Regions from separate parts of the Shimia sp. R11_0 genome, predicted to be linked through region 4. Evidence: riboswitches for the same ligand, from Rfam matches in the RefSeq annotation. Region 4 holds a riboswitch; each other region holds the start of a gene.
What was found. A riboswitch is a leader RNA that binds a small molecule or an ion and turns the genes downstream of it on or off. The one in region 4 is predicted to bind cobalamin.

Region 1 (3,202 bases), on a different contig from region 4:
CATCGTCTTGAGAGTAGGCTAGAACATCGTCTGAATCGCGGAGCAAGCCGACAAAGCGGTATTTGAGCGTTCCGTCTTCATTCCCTTCACCACTGAAGTCTACTGCAACCTGCTTGCGCTTATTGGTTCCAATCTGTGCTTGAACAATATTGGGTGCGTCTTGTGCGGAGGTTTTGGAGGTTGTGTTGATCACGCCACCCACGGAGCTATCGCCATAAAGGCCAGATGCCGGGCCGCGCAGTACTTCAACACTGTTCAGGAGGAAGGTTTCGGGACGTGGGCTGTTGTAGAAGCCATAGCGAGTTGGGAGACCATCCCGCAGGAAGCTTGGATTGAAGCCACGGACGTAGGACCAGTCTGCGCGGTTATCCATGCCAAAGGCACCGGCGCGTACGCCGGGCGTGTAGGCGAGCACTTCTTCGAGATCGCGTGCGCCGCGTTCTTGGATCTGATCTGCGGTGATAACGCTGACCGAGCGGGGTGTTTCCGCAATCGCATCGCCGGTTTTCGCGACTGTACCGGTCTGCAGAGAGATGGTTTCGCCAAAGAAGCCTTCGGTATTGGCTCCGCTTACATTGATATCTTCGAGATCGATGTCCTGTGCAAAGGCCGGGAGGGCCGCAACCAGCGCGCACAGGGACACAGTCGTACGCCGCAAGAGCATGACACGTTTCCCATTCCTGTTGGTGTGTGATGCCTGGCGATGCGCTGGGTTGTTAAGGCGCGATAGGAATATAGGGGGGGAACGTCAATTTGCTCACATGTGAACGAATGTGAAATGTTGCTTTGTAGGCACATCTTTGTGACGTGTCGTTGGGGCAGTTGGGGGCGGCGCGATATCTGCACAGGTTTCGTGTTCAGGGAGCGTGATGTCGCAATCGAGTATTGACCGTGTAATTCGACTTCTGGCATCTACCCCTCATGTCCGGTTCTGGGAGGAATCTCAGAAGCAATAGGGAATGCAGTGCGGTGTCTTGACGCCAATTCTGCAACTGCCCCCGCAACTGTAGGCGGCGAGCACGGCTGATACATGCCACTGGGAGTGCCCGGGAAGGCCAGCCTGAGTGTTTTGACCCGCAAGTCAGGAGACCTGCCAGACATGCGCCCTCGGAAGGGGCGTTCATCATTGGCGACGGGGTGCGCGCCAGATCCATGTCTGTCCTTGGGGCACATTGGGGCGCGCGTCTTGGCGGTATTTTAGGAATGCGCCGGGGAAGGCGCGACGTGATAAGGACCTGATTTATGAAAAAACTGCTTTTAGCGGCCACTGCTGCTTTGTCGATCCCGGCAATGGCGCAGGCGCATTTTCTGCTTGAGTACACAGAAAATACTATGATCGAGCGTCCGGGGGATGTTCCTGTGAAGCTGATCTTCTGGCATCCGCATGAAGCCGGTCACGTGATGACGCTTGAAAAGCCCGAAGAGTTTTTTGTCATCCACAATGGCGAAAAAACCGATCTGATGGACACGCTGGAAGAGACCACTTTTGATGGCCCAGACAACAGTGCCAAAGCCTTTCTCGGCTCCGTGCCTGTGAAACGCTCCGGTGACTATGTGGTCGTGACTGTGCCTGCGCCTTACTATGAAGAGTCTGAAGACATCTTCATTCAGCAGATCACCAAAACCTATCTGAACCGCAATGCGCTGCCGACCGACTGGGATCAGCCTCAGGGGCTGGCCACGGAAATCCTGCCGCTGAACAAGCCTTACAACATTGTGGCAGGCTCCACCTTCACCGGTCGTGTGCTGAGCGAAGGGAAGCCCGTTGCAGGCGCGGAAATCGAAATCGAGTATATGGCCGCAGAACCTGATCTGGCGGGCACCGGTGCCAAGGCGGCAACCGTTGGAGCGCTGCCGGGTGGGGCCATCGTGGCAATTTCCGATGACAACGGCTATTTCTCCTTTGGCGTGCCAAAAGCAGGCTACTGGGGCTTTGCGGCGCTGGGCTCTGGTCCTGCGACCGAGCACGAAGGCAAGGAACTCAGCCAGGATGCTGTGATCTGGATCCGCGCCTGGGATCTGGAGTAAGGCTAAAATGCACATTGTTGACGGAGCCTTGTCAAACCTTGTCGTGATTGGTGGCGCTGTCGCCGCGGTCGGGGGGATCGCTATGGGCCTGAGATCGCTGGATCTTGACCGCATTCCCACAGCGGGTGTGCTGTCTGCCAGTTTCTTTGTGGCCTCTTTGATCCATGTGCCAATTGGCCCGTCCTCTGTGCATTTGATACTCAACGGTCTGGCCGGGCTTTTGCTTGGCTGGGCCGCCTTTCCGGCCTTGTTTGTCGGTCTTCTGTTGCAGGCTGTGTTCTTTGGCTTTGGTGGCCTGACCGTGCTTGGGGTCAACACCGTGAATATTGCCTTGCCTGCTGTCTTGGCCTGGATGATTTTTGGGCGCCTGATTGGACGGGGTTCGCCGGTTCATGGTGCCATCTGGGGCGGGATTGGTGGCGCTTTTGCCATCGCCGCGACCACGGGATTTGTGGCGATTTCGCTCGCCTTGTCCGGTGATGAATTCCTGCCTGCTGCCAAACTTGTCTTTTTTGCCCATATCCCGGTGATGGCGATCGAAGCGGTGTTGACGGGATTTGCCGTTCTGCTCGCACGGAAGGTCAAGCCGGAGCTTTTTGTGAAAGGGCCTTCCGCATGAAGCCGTGGATCGTGATTGCCTGTCTCATCTGTGCACCTTTGCCAGCCTTGGCGCATAAAGTGATTGCCGGCGTGTTTCCCGCCGGCGATGCCATTGAGGGAGAGCTTGGGTTTTCTAATGGCGATATGGCTGTGGATCAGGAAGTGATTGTCTATGGTCCTGATGGGGCCGAGCTCGGCCGTACTGTGACGGATGCCGATGGTTTTTTCCTTTATGTCCCCACACAGCCTGTCGCGCATAGGTTCACGGCGGATCTGGGGGCAGGGCATGTGGCCAATGTCACCATGGCTGCGCAGGAGGTTGCCAAAATTATGGGCGTTGCAGCGGAGGTTGTCGCAACCTCCGAGGTTCAGGCCGCTGTAGCAGGACCTGAGGCGGTTATCGTCGCTGGGCTATCGGATGAAGAGCGCGCCGCAATTGCCAAGGCCGTGCGTGATGAGCTGCGCCCTTTGCGACGTGAGATTGCGGCCTACCGGGAACAGAATGATCTTCAGACCATCCTTGGGGGTATTGGGTATATCCTTGGTCTGTTTGGGATTGGATTTTACATCGCGG
Region 2 (3,202 bases), on a different contig from region 4:
GCCAGCCGCACTTGCGCAGACGAGCGCCCCCTCGCGTCATCACACGCTCACATTAGGCATGGCGCAGCTCGCAATGCGCGGCCTCGCGGAGGACTGGTGGCTCAAATATCTGGGCGATGTACACTGGCAGCTGATCGCAGAGGCGGTTGGCCAACAAACAACCGTGTTCCGCGATGCCAAAGGCCGACAGCTCTACGCGGCCTTCTGCGCTTCCGAATTCTCCCAGATCCAGCCTGATCTGATCGGGCTGGGACACTCACTTGAGATCATCTCCACTCTCTGGGCCGCCGGTCGCAGCCGGATACAGTCTGATCATTGCATTCTGGCACGAGGTCAGGAGATCGCGCGGATCCGACTCGTATCCACGTTTGTGGCGCATATGGAAGCCGGGGTGAATGCAAGCGTCAGCCGCGCAACGCCATTCTTGGTCCCTGTACTGGATCAGGCGCCTGACAGCTTCGCGCACGACACCTCCCAACTGGCCAAGGCACATCGCAATAGCGCCCTGAGCGAGACGCGCGGACTTGACCTACCGACACATGTGGGAATGGACTACAACACAGTCGGCCTCCTTTACTTCCCAAGTTTCTCACGCCTGTTTGAGCAGGCAGAGGCCGCGCTGCACAAACCCGCACCATGGGCACCAATCGCACGGCGTCTGGTGCTCTACTTTGGCAATGTGGAGCCGGGAGAATCTGTCACCGCTGATGCGCTGCCGGTCAGGCCCGGATGTCTGGGCCTGTGGAAACAGGCAACCGCCTCACAGAGGGCGACCAAACTGGCACAATGCTGGGTGAGTCGGCATTGCCCCCCTGATTGATCCCATCGCTTTGCGCGCATGTTACACCCCAAGACGCGCCATGTCTGGCGCCTCGTGACCTGCTGCGACGCAGACCCAAGTGTAATTTCCGTGCCAAAACAATGGAGAAGCTTGCACCCAAATCAAGCTCGGATACGACAGTCAAAACTTCGCACGCAGGCGGAGAGGATCAGATCCTGTTTCAGGACATGAAATCGGAAAACTTATCTTCGCTTCCGCAAGGCTCGGCGTTGCCGGTTGCAAGCGAAAGCGTTAAGATGAGGTACGAAGTCTGACGCCGTGGCATGACCACAACAGTTGCGCCGCCCCCGAGCCATCAGAATTCTTGAATTGCGCCTCATTGCATGAGTTTGACCTGTGATTGCTCAATGTTTGAGCAAAAGAAATTCCATATGGGCTCACCCTATATGTTGACAGCAAATCACATTTCCCCCCAATATCGTGATGCTTCGGTTCCTTCGATTCAGGTCGGAGGCTAAGAGGGAAGCCGGTGAAAATCTGGCACTGCCCCCGCAACTGTGAGCGGTGAGCAAGGTTGAAGTCGCCACTGAAAGTGTGCTTTTGGGAAGGCCAGCCAAGCAGAGAACCGCGAGTCAGGAGACCTGCCGCAGGCGTAAAAAATTAACCACGAACGGAGGGGTCGGGGACGTAAAAAAACGGGACTCGCCCGGCACTGCGTCCTCGGCTTTGTCTAAACTAAAGAGGACAGTATGAGCATCATCGTCTACTCCAAACCCGCCTGTGTGCAATGCACCGCCACCACACGCGCGCTGGATGCCAAGGGCATCTCTTATGATGTTGTCGATCTGACCGAAGACAACTCTGCTCTCGATCACGTGACCGAACTTGGTTACCGTCAGGCCCCTGTTGTTGTGGCTGGTGGCGACCATTGGTCCGGCTTCCGCCCTGACATGATTGCGCGTCTGGGCTGAGGCTGTGGCGGGCCGCCCTCCGGCACTGGTTTACTACTCTTCAGCTTCAGGCAACACGCGCCGGTTTGTGGACCGGCTGGGATATGAGGCAGCGCGCATACCGATTGAGCCAGATGCGCCGCTGCCCGATCTGCGTGATCCCTTTGTCCTGATATGTCCGACCTATGCCGATGGAGAAGGACGCGGAGCAGTGCCAAAGCAGGTGATCCGCTTTCTGAATAACCCGGAAAACCGAAATCAGCTTTGCGGCGTAATCGGATCCGGAAATAGAAACTTTGGTGCGACCTATGCTTTGGCGGGTCGCATCATTTCTGAAAAATGCAACGTGCCGCTGCTCTATACGTTTGAGCTGGCTGGCACCCAAACTGACATTGACCGCCTGCGCGCCGGGCTAGACAAATTGGGAGATAGCCTATGCTCGACAACGAGCTGAGCACGATGGATTACCACGCGTTGAACGCAATGCTGAATCTCTATGATGGAGAGGGCAATATTCGCTTTGATGCGGACCGTATGGCCGCAAAGCAGTATTTCCTTCAGCATGTGAACCAGAACACCGTGTTCTTTCACTCGCTGGACGAAAAACTCGGCTATCTGGTCGAAGAAGGCTATTACGAAGAAGCGGTTCTGGATCAGTATTCCAAGAACTTCATGCGCAAAATCTGGGACGCGGCCTATGCGCGCAAATTCCGTTTCCCGACCTTCCTTGGCGCGTTCAAATATTACACCTCCTACACGCTGAAGACCCGCGACGGGCAACGCTATCTGGAACGCTACGAAGACCGGGTGGTGATGACCGCACTGTGTCTGGCGCGGGGCGACGAAGAGCTGGCGCTGAACTTCATGGAAGAGATGCTGTCTGGCCGCTTCCAGCCGGCCACGCCCACTTTCCTGAACGCGGGCAAAGCCTCCCGCGGGGAGCTGATCTCCTGCTTCCTGCTGCGTCTGGAAGACAATATGGAAAGCATTGGCCGCGGTATCAACTCGGCGCTGCAGCTCTCCAAGCGGGGCGGCGGTGTGGCGCTTCTGCTGACCAACATTCGTGAGCATGGTGCGCCGATCAAAGGCATTGAGAACCAATCTTCCGGGGTGATCCCTGTGATGAAGCTGCTCGAAGACAGCTTCTCTTATGCCAACCAGCTGGGCGCACGTCAGGGCGCAGGCGCAGTCTATCTGAATGCGCACCACCCCGACATCATGCGCTTTCTGGACACCAAGCGTGAAAATGCAGATGAGAAAATCCGCATCAAGACGCTGTCGCTTGGCGTGGTGATCCCCGACATCACCTTTGAGCTCGCCAAGAAAAACGCCGATATGTATCTGTTCTCTCCGCATGATGTGGAGAAGGTCTATGGCGTGCCATTCTCTGAAATCTCGGTGACCGAGAAATACAATGAGATGGTCGAGGACAAACGCATTCGCAAATCCAAAGTGAACGCGCGCGAGTTCT
Region 3 (3,202 bases), on a different contig from region 4:
GCCATAAGGAAAGATCGCCGCGATCACCTCTGTGTCGAGCTGTTCCGGCTGCTGCACCGCGACCTCAACAGTGATGATCATCTCCGATTTGTCTTTGCCAAACAGCTCTGCGAGGTTGATCGAATTGTGCCACAACGCATCTTTCACCGCGCGACTTGCCGCCTCGGTATAATCCTGACGGCGCAGCGAAGTCCCCATGCCAAATTCGGTCAGAAGGCGTTTTATCATTCTGATTTTCCTTTAAAAGTTGACCGTAAATACACTGCCACAGCAACAAGCACGATCAGACATTCCACCTTAAACGTCCAATGAGCCATGAAGGATTTTATCCAATGACCCTGCGTCGCCTGCACCGTCACAAGCGTCGTCGCTCCCTCAAAAAACGGCCAGCCCCAGCTTACCTTACCAGCAATACTATCAAGCATCAGATGGAACAGTGCGCCACACCCCACCGCGATCAGAAACGGGCGCCGGAGTAGAAGCCCAAACAAGAGCAAACCCGCCCAAAGTATCGGCCTGTGGGTCAGGTAGTCGTGATGATGTGTGCTTTGGCTATCCACAAAAAAGAACCAGAGCATGTCAAAATCCGGCGCGATACTGCCCAGCAAAATGCCCCAGAAAACCGCTTTTGACGCGCCAGCACCCTGCGCTCCCTTGGCCGCAAGATATCCTGCGGGGAGATGCGCGATCAGCACTGCTAGAACTCCACCCCCGCCTGCGCTTTGATGCCATCGCGGAAGGGGTGTTTCAGCAAAGTCATCTCGGTGACCAGATCAGCGGCCTCAATCAGCTCCGGCTTGGCGTTGCGCCCGGTCAAAAGAACGTGAGTCATCGCAGGCTTTTCACTCAGTAGAAAATCCACAACATCATCGATGTTCAGATAATCATTGCGCAGCGCGATGTTGATTTCATCCAGCATCACGAAGCGGTTCTTGGGATCTCGGATCAGCTCTTTGGCCAGCTCCCAGCCGGCCTCTGCTTTGGCAATATCACGCTCGCGATCTTGCGTCTCCCAGGTAAAACCTTCCCCTGACACATGAAATTTGACTTCTTCAGGGAAATGCTCTTCCAGAAAGGCCCGTTCGCCAGTAGCCATCGCGCCTTTGATGAACTGCACCACGGCCACAGGCATGTCATGGGCGATACAGCGCATGATCATGCCAAATCCCGAAGAGCTTTTGCCTTTTCCGGGTCCCGTGTGCACGATGATCAAGCCTTTTTCTTCGGTCTTGGTGGCCATCATACGGTCTCGTGCCGCTTTGATTTTTGCCATCTTGGCCTTGTGACGCTCGTTCTGATCCGTGTTTTCAGACATGCTGCCTCTCCGTTCGCGCTTGACACAGCCGCGATCATTGCCCATTCGGAATGTCGCTGGTTTCTGCTCGTTTTGAGCAGGTGAAAAGGGAATGTGAAACGGGCCTGACGTCAAGGCCCAAAGCGCAGCCGCCCCCGCGACCGTGACCGGAAAGGTCCGCCACAGCCACTGGAGCACTCCGGGAAGGCCGGCGGCCCGTCAGGGCATGTCCCTGAAATCCGCAAGCCGGGAGACCTGCCAGCGGAAATGACATGAACCGGACGGGGTGTTTCGGTGTCGGGCTCTGAAGAAAGGTGTCCCGTGTGCCCCCGTTCCTGAAAAGGGACTGATGACCATGGCTGATGCAACCGCTCCAGTCGAACTGCTTGTCTGCACCACCTGCCGTGCGGGACAGCCGACAGATGTGGAAGGGCCGCGCCCCGGCACACAACTGTTTGAGGCTTTGGGAACAAGTGAGCTGCCGGACAATGTGACATTGCGCGGCGTTGAATGTTTTTCCAACTGCAATCAAGGCTGCTCCATCACTCTGCGCGGTGGCGCGGATCGCTGGACCTATATCTACGGCAACTTTACCGGCGCAGAGGATGTGGCGCTTGTCGCAGAAGGCGTGACGAAATACGCAGCCACCGCTGACGGTCTCGTACCTTGGCGCGAACGCTCCACACACTTCCGCAAAAACTGCATTGCACGCATTCCCCCACTGGAGACCACCTAAATGAGCTCGCTTGAGAAACTTCCCGTCACCGTCATCACCGGCTTTCTTGGGTCTGGTAAAACCACGCTTGTGCGGGAGTTGATGCAAAACCCGCAGGGCAAGCGCCTTGCCGTCATCGTCAATGAATTTGGCGATGTTGGTGTCGACGGAGAGATCCTGAAATCCTGCGCCATCCCGGATTGCCCTGCTGAAAACATTCTGGAACTGGCCAATGGGTGCATCTGCTGCACCGTGGCGGATGATTTCATTCCGACCATCGAAGCCCTGATGGCACTGGAGCCGCGCCCAGAGCATATTCTGATCGAGACCTCTGGTCTGGCGCTGCCCAAACCCCTGCTCAAAGCTTTTGACTGGCCCGATATCCGCTCCAAAATCACCGTGGACGGTGTGATTGCGCTGGCCGATGCTGAAGCGGTTGCAGATGGTCGGTTTGCAAGCAATGTCGCCGCGGTGGATGCTCAGCGTGAGGCAGATGAAGGTCTGGACCACGAAACGCCCCTGTCTGAAGTGTTTCAGGATCAGATCAACTGCGCTGACATCGTGCTTTTGACCAAACCGGATCTTGCTGGCCCGGAAGGCACGGCCAAGGCGAAAGACATCGTTTTGAAAGCCGCGCCGCGCACCCTGCCTGTGGTGGAAGTGGCAGAAGGCGTGGTGGATCCACGCGTGATTCTGGGATTGGAAGCAGCCGCGGAGGATGACATCGACGCGCGCCCGTCACACCACGAAGACCATCATCACCATCACGACCATGACCATGAGCACGACGATGAGCATCACCATCATGATCACGACCACGATCATGACGCGTTCAACAGCATTGTCGTGGATGTACCTGAGCAGTCTGATCCGGCCACATTTGCCGCCAAAATCGAAAAAATGGCCAAAGATCAGAATATCTTGCGTGTGAAAGGCTATGCGGCGGTTGCCGGCAAACCCATGCGCCTGCTGGTACAGGCGGTTGGCGCACGTGTACGGCATCAGTATGATCGTCCTTGGAAACCAGAGGAAGGTCGTCAGGGGCGCATGGTCGTGATTGCGGAACAGGGTGACGTAAATGTCGAAGCGATCCGCGCAGCTCTGATAGACTAAACCGCCATGCATGTAGTCTTTCGCGAAAGCCATGGCCTTGATGAGGCCGACACCCCGATGGATCTGGGTCAAACCCCGGC
Region 4 (3,202 bases):
GTGTTTCCGTGACAGATGGGAGCTGTGTCGGATCCCCAAACTTGGTGGCGACGTCTTTGACTTTGACACCTGCCCATTTGCTTACGGAATAGAAGTTTCCATCCACATCAAGTGCGATGAAACCACGTCTGTCTCCTTGCGCCAGATAAAAACCGCGATCTGCCAAAGCACTTTGAAACCCCTTAAGTCCATCGCTGCGTTCCCAAGCTTGTCGAAAGATCTGTTTGATCTCTCTTGGATCATATCCTTGGCGCTGCGCTTGCTGCCATTGGGCAAGTGTGAAGTTCAGCGGGTTCTTGTTGCCATATGTGGCAAGCCCATCGGGAAGAGGCCACCCGTGCTCCAAAAACAGATCGCGAGACACATCTCTCAGTTTAGCTTTGAAGTGCGACATCTGAACGGATTTCATCTCATGGGCATCAATGCGCGACCACACAGCATGCGCGTGACGGCGTCCGTTTTTCTCATGCACCACGATGGCACGAGGCTGATCCTCCAAGCCAACCGCTTTGGCGACGCGATCTGCCGCGTCTCGGAAATCTTTATCGGATGCGATTTCCTGTTCAGGCGGATTTAAAGAGACAGAAAACAAAAACTGCTTGCAGCGCGTGGCTTTGGAAATTGCCTGAGCTTCCTTGAACGCGCCATGGAGATCATTGACCATAAATCCCTCGATCTCGATTACTTCAACATGATCATTGTCGATGTCGTTCATCAGATGGTCTGCCAAGGGAACTGCCCCAGAGCGTTGAGAGGCAACCAAGATCATTCTTCCACCCCAAGCGCTTTCATCAACGCCACGCGCATCCATGCCACCTCAGCAACTGCGCGTTTTAAATCGGCCTCCAGATCTGGATCGACAACCAATGTGCCTTGATTGAGGTGTTTGGCGATTTGATTGAGATTATTAGCGTGGCGTGTTTGACCCAATCGCGCCAGAACCTCAGCCAAGAGCTGTTGCTCCGCAACAGGTGGTTTCCGCCGACTACGATATTTTGGAGCTTCGTCGGCAAAAACCACAGACTTAATGTATGACCCGACTGGCATCGCCCCAGCCTGAGCGTCAAGCTTCTGGCGTTCTTCGTCGGTCAGTCTTAATGAAAACGGGGCAGGGCGGCTCATGGCTTTGGCCCTCGCAAGATGGTCTTGTCGTCTTTTAGAATGTCATTCCAACGCTCAAGCTCATCAAAAACCGCTTCAATGTCAGCCGAGGAAATCGTTTCGAAGTCGCTTGAAATGCCGTTCGAACTGGCTCTTTCGTTGCGCACCATCATCTTCCGGAAAATCGTTGGCATCCCCTGTAAAACAGCGGCCTAGTTCCTCTTTTCTCGTGTTGTGCAGCACATTTTGGCACACACACGGAGCACACAGGATGGCTTTGATGTTTGCTGCTTTATTCTGAGGCGCTTTGGTGGAGGGGGCGCGATTCTGGGGGAGGGGGGCCTCAAAGCGGGACATTAGAGAATCGATGTGGTGCGATGCTTGGGGGATGGGTTTGATGTGCTCAAAGGCCAAGACATGCCATGCAAAGATCGATTTGCGTGATTGACAACATCTGTAAGACACGGTTTGAGTGCGAATGATGGTTCTCACGGGTTTATGCGACCCTGAGATGAAAAGGGAATACGGTGCGGCACCCTATGCCAACTCCGTGACTGCCCCCGCAACTGTAGGCGGTGTGCAAGCCTCAAAGCGCCACTGGATCGATCGGGTCTGGGAAGGTGAGGCAAGCCATACACCGCAAGTCAGGAGACCTGCCATCTTGATTTTAACTCAAACCGGGCGGGGTGTTCCGGAAGGAGGCCAAGATGGCTTTTTCGGCTTGCGCCGTTGACATGATGGGTTTCTACGCGCGCCTCGCATTTTCGCGGAGGGCGAAATGACCCGCAACACATCTCATCGCATCACTGTATGCACCTCTTGTCGCCATAAGGGCGAAGACTGTCGGCCCGGCTATGAGCTGATTGCCAAGTTGCGCCGCGCGATTTCGGAAGCTGGCGACAGCATTCCAGAAGACTTTGAAATTTCTGGCACCGCCTGTCTGGCGGGCTGTGACCGCGTGTGCACGGTGGCCTATCACGCCACGCGCAAGGCCTCCTATCTGTTCGGCGATATCCAAAGCGATGACGACATCGATGCCTTGGTCGATTTTGCCAAACAATACGCGTATTTGCATGATGGCTGGTGCAGTTCCATTGATCGCCCGAGACGTTTGCGCAAGAGCACGCTCGCGCGTATCCCGGCAACGATCATGGCGTTGGAAGAGAGTTTGGAGCGCGTGTCATGACGGAGCTTGCTTTGTCCGTAAGAGAGGCAACCTGGGCGCCGAGACGTCGCGATCCGTTGCTTTTGGAGGCCACAAGCTTTGATCTCTCCAAAGGGCAGGTGATGGGTATTGTTGGGCCAAATGGCGCCGGTAAGACAACGTTGCTGCGTATGATTTATGGCTACCACCGCCCTCTCTCTGGAGACATTCTTGTGGGCGGGGAATCAGTGCGCCAGATGGCCCCCAGAGCGCTGGCGCGCAAAGTTGCTGCGGTTTTGCAGGAACAGCCCTCCGATTTCGCCCTGACTGTGGGAGAGATTGTGGCGCTTGGGCGCGTGCCGCATCGGCTGGGATTTTCCACCCCCGGAGAGCGGGACGGAGAGATCATTGAAGCGGCGATGGCTCGGATGGATCTGCACCGTCTGGCCCATAGAAGCCTGTCCACGCTTTCCGGAGGGGAGCGTCAGCGTGTGATGGTGGCGCGGGCTCTGGCACAGGAGCCAGAGTTGCTGGTGCTGGATGAGCCGACCAATCACCTGGATATCCGTCATCAGCTCGAAGTGCTGGACCTGATCCGGGAGCTGGATCTGACGATTGTGACCTCTTTGCATGATCTCAATCTGGCGGCGGACGTTTGTGACCGCATCCTGATGCTGAAAAACGGCCAGCCACAAGGATATGGCACGCCGCAGGAGGTGCTCTGTGCCAATCGCGTGTCTGACACCTTTCAAGTCAAAGCGCAGCGCGAAGAGCTGAGCCTGAGCGGCAAAGCGCATCTCACTTTCCAACTTTCTTAAAACCAAAGGACCAAACCTATGAAACATGTTCCCATTGCACTTGGTGTGATGCTGGCTGCAAATGCGGCAATGGCGGAAACCACTGTTAAAAGCTGCGACCGTACCGTGAGCTTTGACGCACCACCAAAGGCCGCCATTT

Region 1: linked by a shared signal. The riboswitch ahead of J7382_RS04075 (DUF4198 domain-containing protein) and the one ahead of J7382_RS06660 (DUF1636 domain-containing protein) in region 4 are both predicted to bind cobalamin.
Region 2: linked by a shared signal. The riboswitch ahead of nrdH (glutaredoxin-like protein NrdH) and the one ahead of J7382_RS06660 (DUF1636 domain-containing protein) in region 4 are both predicted to bind cobalamin.
Region 3: linked by a shared signal. The riboswitch ahead of J7382_RS15855 (DUF1636 domain-containing protein) and the one ahead of J7382_RS06660 (DUF1636 domain-containing protein) in region 4 are both predicted to bind cobalamin.

The regions. Positions count from the first base shown of each region.
Region 1 is NZ_JAGHQY010000001.1:879,867-883,068, forward strand. Features, by position in the region: gene J7382_RS04070 (TonB-dependent siderophore receptor) at 1-664, opposite strand, end outside; cobalamin riboswitch at 910-1,113, shown strand; gene J7382_RS04075 (DUF4198 domain-containing protein) at 1,243-2,028, shown strand; gene cbiM (cobalt transporter CbiM) at 2,036-2,647, shown strand; gene J7382_RS04085 (cobalt ABC transporter permease) at 2,644-3,202, shown strand, end outside.
Region 2 is NZ_JAGHQY010000004.1:197,209-200,410, forward strand. Features, by position in the region: gene J7382_RS10270 (Pnap_2097 family protein) at 1-820, shown strand, start outside; cobalamin riboswitch at 1,254-1,445, shown strand; gene nrdH (glutaredoxin-like protein NrdH) at 1,531-1,752, shown strand; gene nrdI (class Ib ribonucleoside-diphosphate reductase assembly flavoprotein NrdI) at 1,778-2,185, shown strand; gene nrdE (class 1b ribonucleoside-diphosphate reductase subunit alpha) at 2,167-3,202, shown strand, end outside.
Region 3 is NZ_JAGHQY010000008.1:63,084-66,285, reverse strand. Features, by position in the region: gene J7382_RS15870 (Lin0512 family protein) at 1-228, opposite strand, end outside; gene J7382_RS15865 (metal-dependent hydrolase) at 225-695, opposite strand; gene cobO (cob(I)yrinic acid a,c-diamide adenosyltransferase) at 698-1,315, opposite strand; cobalamin riboswitch at 1,356-1,572, shown strand; gene J7382_RS15855 (DUF1636 domain-containing protein) at 1,650-2,030, shown strand; gene cobW (cobalamin biosynthesis protein CobW) at 2,031-3,122, shown strand; gene cobN (cobaltochelatase subunit CobN) at 3,129-3,202, shown strand, end outside.
Region 4 is NZ_JAGHQY010000002.1:441,857-445,058, reverse strand. Features, by position in the region: gene J7382_RS06670 (relaxase/mobilization nuclease domain-containing protein) at 1-769, opposite strand, end outside; gene mobC (plasmid mobilization relaxosome protein MobC) at 766-1,122, opposite strand; cobalamin riboswitch at 1,567-1,777, shown strand; gene J7382_RS06660 (DUF1636 domain-containing protein) at 1,880-2,287, shown strand; gene J7382_RS06655 (ABC transporter ATP-binding protein) at 2,284-3,063, shown strand; gene J7382_RS06650 (ABC transporter substrate-binding protein) at 3,082-3,202, shown strand, end outside.